2 regions of the Amycolatopsis sp. NPDC004368 genome follow, and region 2 is predicted to be linked to the other one. Evidence: riboswitches for the same ligand, from Rfam matches in the RefSeq annotation. Region 2 holds a riboswitch; the other holds the start of a gene.
What was found. A riboswitch is a leader RNA that binds a small molecule or an ion and turns the genes downstream of it on or off. The one in region 2 is predicted to bind cobalamin.
Positions count from the first base shown of each region.

Region 1: another riboswitch for cobalamin. It lies ahead of ACWEOE_RS32385 (HoxN/HupN/NixA family nickel/cobalt transporter); the one in region 2 lies ahead of ACWEOE_RS00425 (hypothetical protein).

Region 1 is NZ_JBSGDT010000031.1:44,490-47,881, reverse strand. Features, by position in the region: gene ACWEOE_RS32400 (LysR family substrate-binding domain-containing protein) at 1-176, opposite strand, end outside; partial or broken gene ACWEOE_RS32395 (IS630 family transposase) at 193-693, opposite strand; gene ACWEOE_RS32390 (winged helix-turn-helix transcriptional regulator) at 694-978, shown strand; gene ACWEOE_RS32385 (HoxN/HupN/NixA family nickel/cobalt transporter) at 1,108-2,190, opposite strand; cobalamin riboswitch at 2,218-2,406, opposite strand; gene ACWEOE_RS32380 (hypothetical protein) at 2,685-2,876, shown strand; gene ACWEOE_RS32375 (ATP-binding protein) at 3,063-3,392, shown strand, end outside.
Region 2 is NZ_JBSGDT010000001.1:105,256-108,647, forward strand. Features, by position in the region: gene ACWEOE_RS00415 (ABC transporter ATP-binding protein) at 1-247, opposite strand, end outside; gene ACWEOE_RS00420 (CbiQ family ECF transporter T component) at 244-1,287, opposite strand; gene ACWEOE_RS00425 (hypothetical protein) at 1,280-1,909, opposite strand; cobalamin riboswitch at 1,923-2,058, opposite strand; gene ACWEOE_RS00430 (Gfo/Idh/MocA family protein) at 2,088-2,984, shown strand; gene ACWEOE_RS00435 (VanZ family protein) at 3,244-3,392, shown strand, end outside.

The DNA.
Region 1 (3,392 bases), on a different contig from region 2:
ACGAGCAGCGCGGGGGTTTCGGTGTCGAGCGGGCGAAACGGCGGGAGTGACGAAACCAGCGCGAGGTCCACGGTGCCGGCCCGCAACGCTCGCACCAGCGCCGGAGTGCTGCTCTCGCGCGACGTGACAGTGATGCCCGGGTGTGTGCGGCGCAGTGCGGCCAGCGCGCGGGGCACCAGCCAGGTGCCGGCGCTGGTGAACCAGCCCAGCCGGACTGTGGCGGGCTCGTCGGTTGGTGAGCTCGGCGAACCAGCGTTCGACCAGCTTCAGCCATGAGCTGCTGGTGGGGGTGAGGTGCAGGTGGAACCGGGAATGGCGGAGCAGCCAGTTCTTGACCTGCGGGGTCTTGTGGGTCGCGTAGTTGTCCAGCACCAGGTGCAGGTCAAGTTCCGCAGGAACGGCGGTGTCGATCAGCTTGAGGAAACGCAGGAACTCCTGATGGCGGTGACGGCGATAGTGCTGGGCGATCACTGCCCCGCTGGAGACGTCGAACGCCGCGAACAAGCTGGTAGTGCCGTGACGAACGTAGTCATGGGTCATCCGCGCCGGCGTCGACGGCATCAGCGGCAGGATGGGTGCGGTTCGGTCGATTGCCTGTATCTGGCTTTTCTCGTCCACCGCGCCGGTTGGGCCGACGACGCCGACCTCATCCGGGGGGTCGTCGACCGCGTCGGCGACAAATGGACGGTCCTCGTGATCGGCACACTCGGCGACGGGTCCCTGCGCTACACCGATCTCCACCAGGTGATCCCCGGCATCTCCCAGCGCATGCTGACCTTGACGCTCAAGCACCTCACCCGCGACGGCCTGGTCGAGCGTACCGCCTACCCGGAGGTGCCGCCGCGGGTCGAGTACGCGCTGACCACCCTCGGCCAGACGCTGCTGAGCTCAGTGCTGGCGCTGGCCCGCTGGGCCTACGACCACCGCGACGACATTCGCGCCCACCGTGCGGAGTACGACCAGGCGAACTCCGACTGACCATCGCGCGGCCACGATCGCTTGCCACGCCAGGACGGGCAGCGGGCTTGCACCGCGTCGGTGAACCGCGGACCTCGGGTCGTCCACAAAGGACGATCGTGTGCCGCGGCACCGGTGGTGCCCAGCGCGTCAGCCGTGCTCGGGCCGGGGCTTCTTCCCGAGCCCGGCGAACCGCCAGTACGCGATCGCGACGGCCCACACCACCACGAACAGCCCGACGACGGCGAAGCCGACGTTGTTGAGGTCGAGCCCGGCGATCCAGCCGGTGACCGGGTCGGTGAGGTCGAGGTCGTCGTGCAGGAGTGCGATCAGCTCGACGCTGCCGATCAGGAACGCGACGGCGATGGAGAGGCCGGTGATGGTGAGGTTGTAGTAGACCTTGCGCAGCGGGTCGGCGAAGGCCCAGTGGTAGGCGAAGTTCATGAACGTGCCGTCGACGGTGTCGAGCAGGCTCATGCCGGCGGCGAACAGCAGCGGCAGCACGAGCACGGCGTACCAGGGCAGCCCGCCGGCGGCGCCCGCGCCGGCCAGCACCAGCAGCGTCACCTCGGTCGCGGTGTCGAAGCCGACGCCGAAGAGCAGGCCGACGGGGTACATCTGGCCGGGGCGGGTGATCGCCCGGGTGAACCGGTTCAGCAGCCGGCTCATCAGCCCGCGCCGCGCGAGTTGTTCCTCCAGCGCGGTTTCGTCCAGCTCGCCACGGCGCATGCCTCGCCACAGCCGGAAGATCCCTCGCAGCACCACGAGGTTCAGCACCGCGATGAGGTAGAGGAACAGCCCGCTCACACCGGTGCTGACGATGCCGAGCACGCGGTGGGCACCGGAGTCGTCGTCGGTGAGGGTGCCGGTCACCTTGGCGCCGAGCGCGACGAGCATGGCGAGCCCGAGCACGACGGTCGAATGGCCCAGCGCGAACCAGAACCCGACCGAGACGGGCCGTTTGCCGTCGGCCATGAGCTTGCGGGTGGTGTTGTCGATGGCCGCGATGTGGTCGGCGTCGAACGCGTGCCGCAGGCCCAGCGTGTAGGCGGTCACCCCCAGGCCGATGCCGAACACCTCGTGACCGACCGTCAGATGCCGTGGCACCACCAGCAGGAGCAGCACGCCCCACGCGACCACGTGCAGCAGGGCGATCACCCCGAACACCCCGGCCAGCCGCAGGCGGTCACCCCGCGAGCCCAGTACCGTCGACACCACTTCACGTGCGCGCATCCGCCCGCCTTTCCAGCACCTCGTGGAAGGTTTTCCGGTGCCGTGGCCGGTCTCCTGGCTGACGGGTCCGACGGTGCGCTCCGCCTTCCCGGGACGCGGTGTCCCAGTGGCTCGGTCCTTTCGCAGTCGCGGTGGAGCGGACCTTCCCGATCACAGTGGCGAGGGCCGCGCCGGTTCCACACCGGCTTCCCGAGCACCACGGCCGGCCCAGCCTAGGCAAGGCCGGCCTGACGCGGCAAGAGCGGTTGTCCCCGTTGTCCCGAACGGACGCTTCGGGTACGCATTCCCGGCCGCGGTGCCGAAGGCCGGTCGGCTTACCCGCTACCGAGACGGAGCAAACCCGGTTCGGGCAAACGAAAAAACTTCGCACCTAGCCCAATCCGGTGAGCCGCGTGGCCTCGAATCACCACCGACGGTGAAATCCACACCCGCCGACGAGCTCATTCGGCCGCTTCCCGCCTCGAATCGCTCGCGTCCGAAGTGGAGGAGAACCCATGAGCCACCCCGCACAGTCCTTCGGTGGCTTGCCGATCGACGAGCCGGTCCACCACGTCGCCGGCGGCTGGGAACTGGATCAGGAACTGGACCGGTACCTCGGCGTGGGCTACGACATCGAGCGCGCGGCCGACGGGTGGGTGGTGCTGCGGCGCGACGGCGAGCGAATCGCGGTCGCGCTCGCCGGCTGACCAGCGGCGGAACAGGCACCTCGACACCGAACCACCCCGTCGCGATCGACAGCGGCAGTGCTCGGCTACTGTGCGGTCGGACGGTTTGCGGCGTCAGTTCGCGGGTACTCCGAGCCGGGAACGCGCGCCAGTCCGGGGGCCGGCGTGGGGGCATCACCCGAAGGGGGCGGAATGGAGCCGGAGTCGGTGACTCTTGCTTTGAGCGGCTCCGTCCACGAGCTGGCGCACCTCAGGAGCTGGGCCCGGGAGCACCTGAGGCACGCGGTCGCCGAGCAGGTCGACGACGTGATCGCGGTGCTCGACGAGCTGGCGTCCAACGCGCTGAAGCACGGTGGTCCTCCGGTCGCGGTGCGGCTGCGGCATCGCCGCGGTTTCGTCCGGGTCGAGGTGTCCGACGGCAGCGCCGAGTTCGCGAGCCCCCGCACGCCGACCGCGGAGGGCGGCCGGGGGCTGTACCTGGTCGATGCCCTCAGCCACTCCTGGGGACAGGCGCCGAACGCCACCGGCAAGACGGTG
Region 2 (3,392 bases):
CCGACGCCAGCTCACGCGGCGGGTGCGTGGCCGTGTCCAGGCCGTCGACGAGCACGCGCCCGGCCAGCGTGCCGCCGGTGAAGTGGGGCACGAGCCCGTTGATGGCGCCCAGGAAAGTCGATTTGCCGACCCCGGTGCGTCCGGCGACGAGGCACAGCTCGCCCTCCTCGACCACGAGGTCGACCCCGCGCAGCACGGGCCGGGCAGCACCGTCGTAGGTGATCGTGACTTGCGAAAACTCGATCACGCGACCACCGGCCTGATCCACGCGGGGAGCACCGCGATCAGCACGGCGACCACCGGCAGCACCGGCAACGCCGGCCAGCTCAGCGGGCTCACCGACGTGGCCAGCGACGCGGGCGAAACGACCAGAACCAACCCAGCCGACACGACCCCACACAGCACCACCGCGGTCTCCGGCAGCCGCCACGGATCAGGCCGGTACGCCGTGCGCCGGATCCGCCGCCCGCCCAGCACGAACCCGGTCGCCGCCACGGCAAGCCCGGCCACGAGCATCGGCACCCCCAGCCAGCCGGACGACCCGTCGAGCACCCCGTACACCCCCACCGATACCCCCACCAGCCCGGCGAGCACGCACGCCGCGATCAGCAAGCGCACGCGCGTGGCGAGGTGGCCGCGCCGCCCGTAGCCTCTCGAATCCATGGCCGCCGCCAGCAGCAGCGAGCGGTCCATCGCGTCGGCCAGCACCACCACGATCACCCCTTTCAACCCCCGGCCACGCGCCGCCCGCAGCCGCCGAGCGCGCCGGACCCGGTGCACGCTCTCCACCAGCTGCGGCGCCACCGAAAGCGCCACCGTGATGGCCGTGCTGACCTCGGACAACGCCCCAGGCACGGCTTTGAGCAGGCGTTTCGGGTTGGCCAGCGCGTTGGCGGCGCCCACGCACAGCACGATCGTGGCCAGGCGCAGGCCGTCGTAGAAGCCGCCGAGCAGCTCTTCGGCCGACGTCGGCCCGAGCAGTTCGATGCCGGCGGCCGCGGCGGGCAGCGGGATGGCGGGCAGCGTGAACAGCACGTGCCCGCCGTCCTCGCCGCCGATGAGGACGCGGAACACCACCCGTGACACCACGATCACGCCCGCGACCCACGCGTAGAGGCGAAAAGCCATCGCCCACGGCGCGTCACCTCGGCGGTTCACCACCACGAACCCGGCCACCGCGATGACCAGCGCGAGCAGCAGCGGGTTCGTCGTGCGGCTCGCGACGACGGCGAGCGCCAACGCCCACACCCACCACGCGCCCGGGTGCAGCGCGCGTGACTCAGGCACGCCGGCGCCGCAGCCCCACGGTCACCCCGGCGACGACGAGCACCACCAGCACGACGAACCCGATCAGCAGACCCCACGGGAAACTGCTGCTCTCGGCGACGGACACGTCGTGCACCGTCGGCTGGTTGGCCTTGCGCACCGGCGCAACACGCGGCGGCGGGTAGTCCGTGAAGGCCTTGTTGTGCGCGAACGACCAGCCCTCGAAGCTGCCGGCCGGCGGCTGCCAGCTCTGCACGCCGACCTGGCTCGACGCCCACTTGCCGCCGTTGGTGGCGGTCCAGAAGCCCCACGACGCGTTCTCGGGCGGCATACCCGAGCACGACTGGTCGGCGGGTTTGCCCTCGATCTTGCAGATCAGCGCCAGGCCGTACTTGCCGACGCCCGCGAGGTCGAGACCCGCGTTCTGCATCGCGGCCACGCCGTTGGCCTGCGGCCCGGGTGCGCAGCGGATCAGGGTGTCGCCACCGAGGTCCTGGAAGTCGACCACCACCGTCACACCGGTGGCGTCGGGGCAGTAACCCGCGGTGCCCTTCCCGGGCACGGTCGCGGTGGCGGGAGTCGCGCCGGACAGGCCTGCGGCGATCAGGAGTGCGCCCACGGCAAGGGCAGAAAACAGCCGCATGGTGATGAACCTCGCATCGAGTCGGACCACGACGGGCAATCCGGCTCACGGCCACGGTGGGCCGCTCACGGTTGCGGGTCAGCGCCGGATTCACACCGGCTTCCCCCGTTCGTGGTGTACAGCTCACCGACGTTAACCCACCGGGGCGACCGGCCGGAAGAGACCTACACTTCCGGGCGTGGACGTCGGACAGCTGCGCATCGGCCTCGTCGGAACCGGTCCCTGGGCGACCACCGTGCACGCGCCGGGCCTGGCCGAGCACCCCGGCACCGAGCTCAGCGCCGTCTGGTCGCGCCGGGCCGAGAGCGCCCGCTCCCTGGCCGAGGCCCACGGTGCCGTCGGCACCGACGACCTCGACGAGCTGTTCTCGCTGGTCGACGCCCTCGCGTTCGCCGTGCCGCCCGCCGTGCAGGCGGAGATCGCGACACGCGCTGCCGAGGCCGGCAAGCACCTGATCCTGGAGAAGCCGATCGCCGCCGACCTGGCGGGCGCGCGCCGGCTGGCCGACACGGTGGCGCAGGCGGGTGTTGCGTCGCTGGTGATGCTGACCTTGCGGTTCTCCCAGCAGACACGCGAGTGGCTCGACGGCCTCGCCGTCTCGGGCGGCTGGCGCGGCGGCGGCGCGCGCTGGCTGTCGGGCGCACTGCTCGGCGGGCAGTATTCGACGTCGGCCTGGCGCCTCGACGCATCGGGCGGCGCGCTCGCCGACATCGGGCCGCACGCGTTCGACCTGCTCGACGCCGCGCTGGGCCCCATCACCGACGTGCTCGCGGCCCACCGCGGCCCCGACGATCTGTGGCAGCTGATGTTCGCCCACGAAGGTGGCGCCACGAGCACCGCGACGCTCTCGCTGCGCCTGCCGATCCAGCCGACTGTGGTCGAAGTCGCCGTCTACGGTGCGCACGGCTTCCGGACGCTGGGGCGCAAACCGGGCACCGCCGGCGAGTCCTACACGGCCCTGCTGGACGACTTCGCGGCCATGGTCGCGAGCGGCAAGACCACACACCCGTGCGACGTCCAGCGCGGCCTGCACCTGTCCGCGCTCATCGAGCGCGCCCGCGAGCTCGCCGGGTAGTACACAGGGCTCCGCCCTTGTTTTCCGTTGTGAAACAAGGCTTTTCGCCAAGCCCCGGAAATCCTTCCACAGGGTTGTCCACAGCATCCACTATGGACGGTCCGCGCCTCGACCGAACCACGGGAAGCCGTTTCGCGCCACCGGAAAGATCACCGAATAGTGCGGCCCGCTGGGCATGCCGACTGCTGCGCGCAATGCGAAGGTTGATCTTGGGGAAGGCGTGAAGAAGCAGTTCAGAGGGGCTCGAGAAGGGAAGCGCATGGGTGCTTTGCTGCGCGCTTTCTGGGGGATCATCCCGATCACGGCCATCGCGTTGCCATACGCGTTGCTCTGCTGGCCCTTGCTCGTCGCGCGGAGGCGGCGAAGAAACAGTGACCTGAGCCACGCGCACGCCTCGGCCACCGCGGC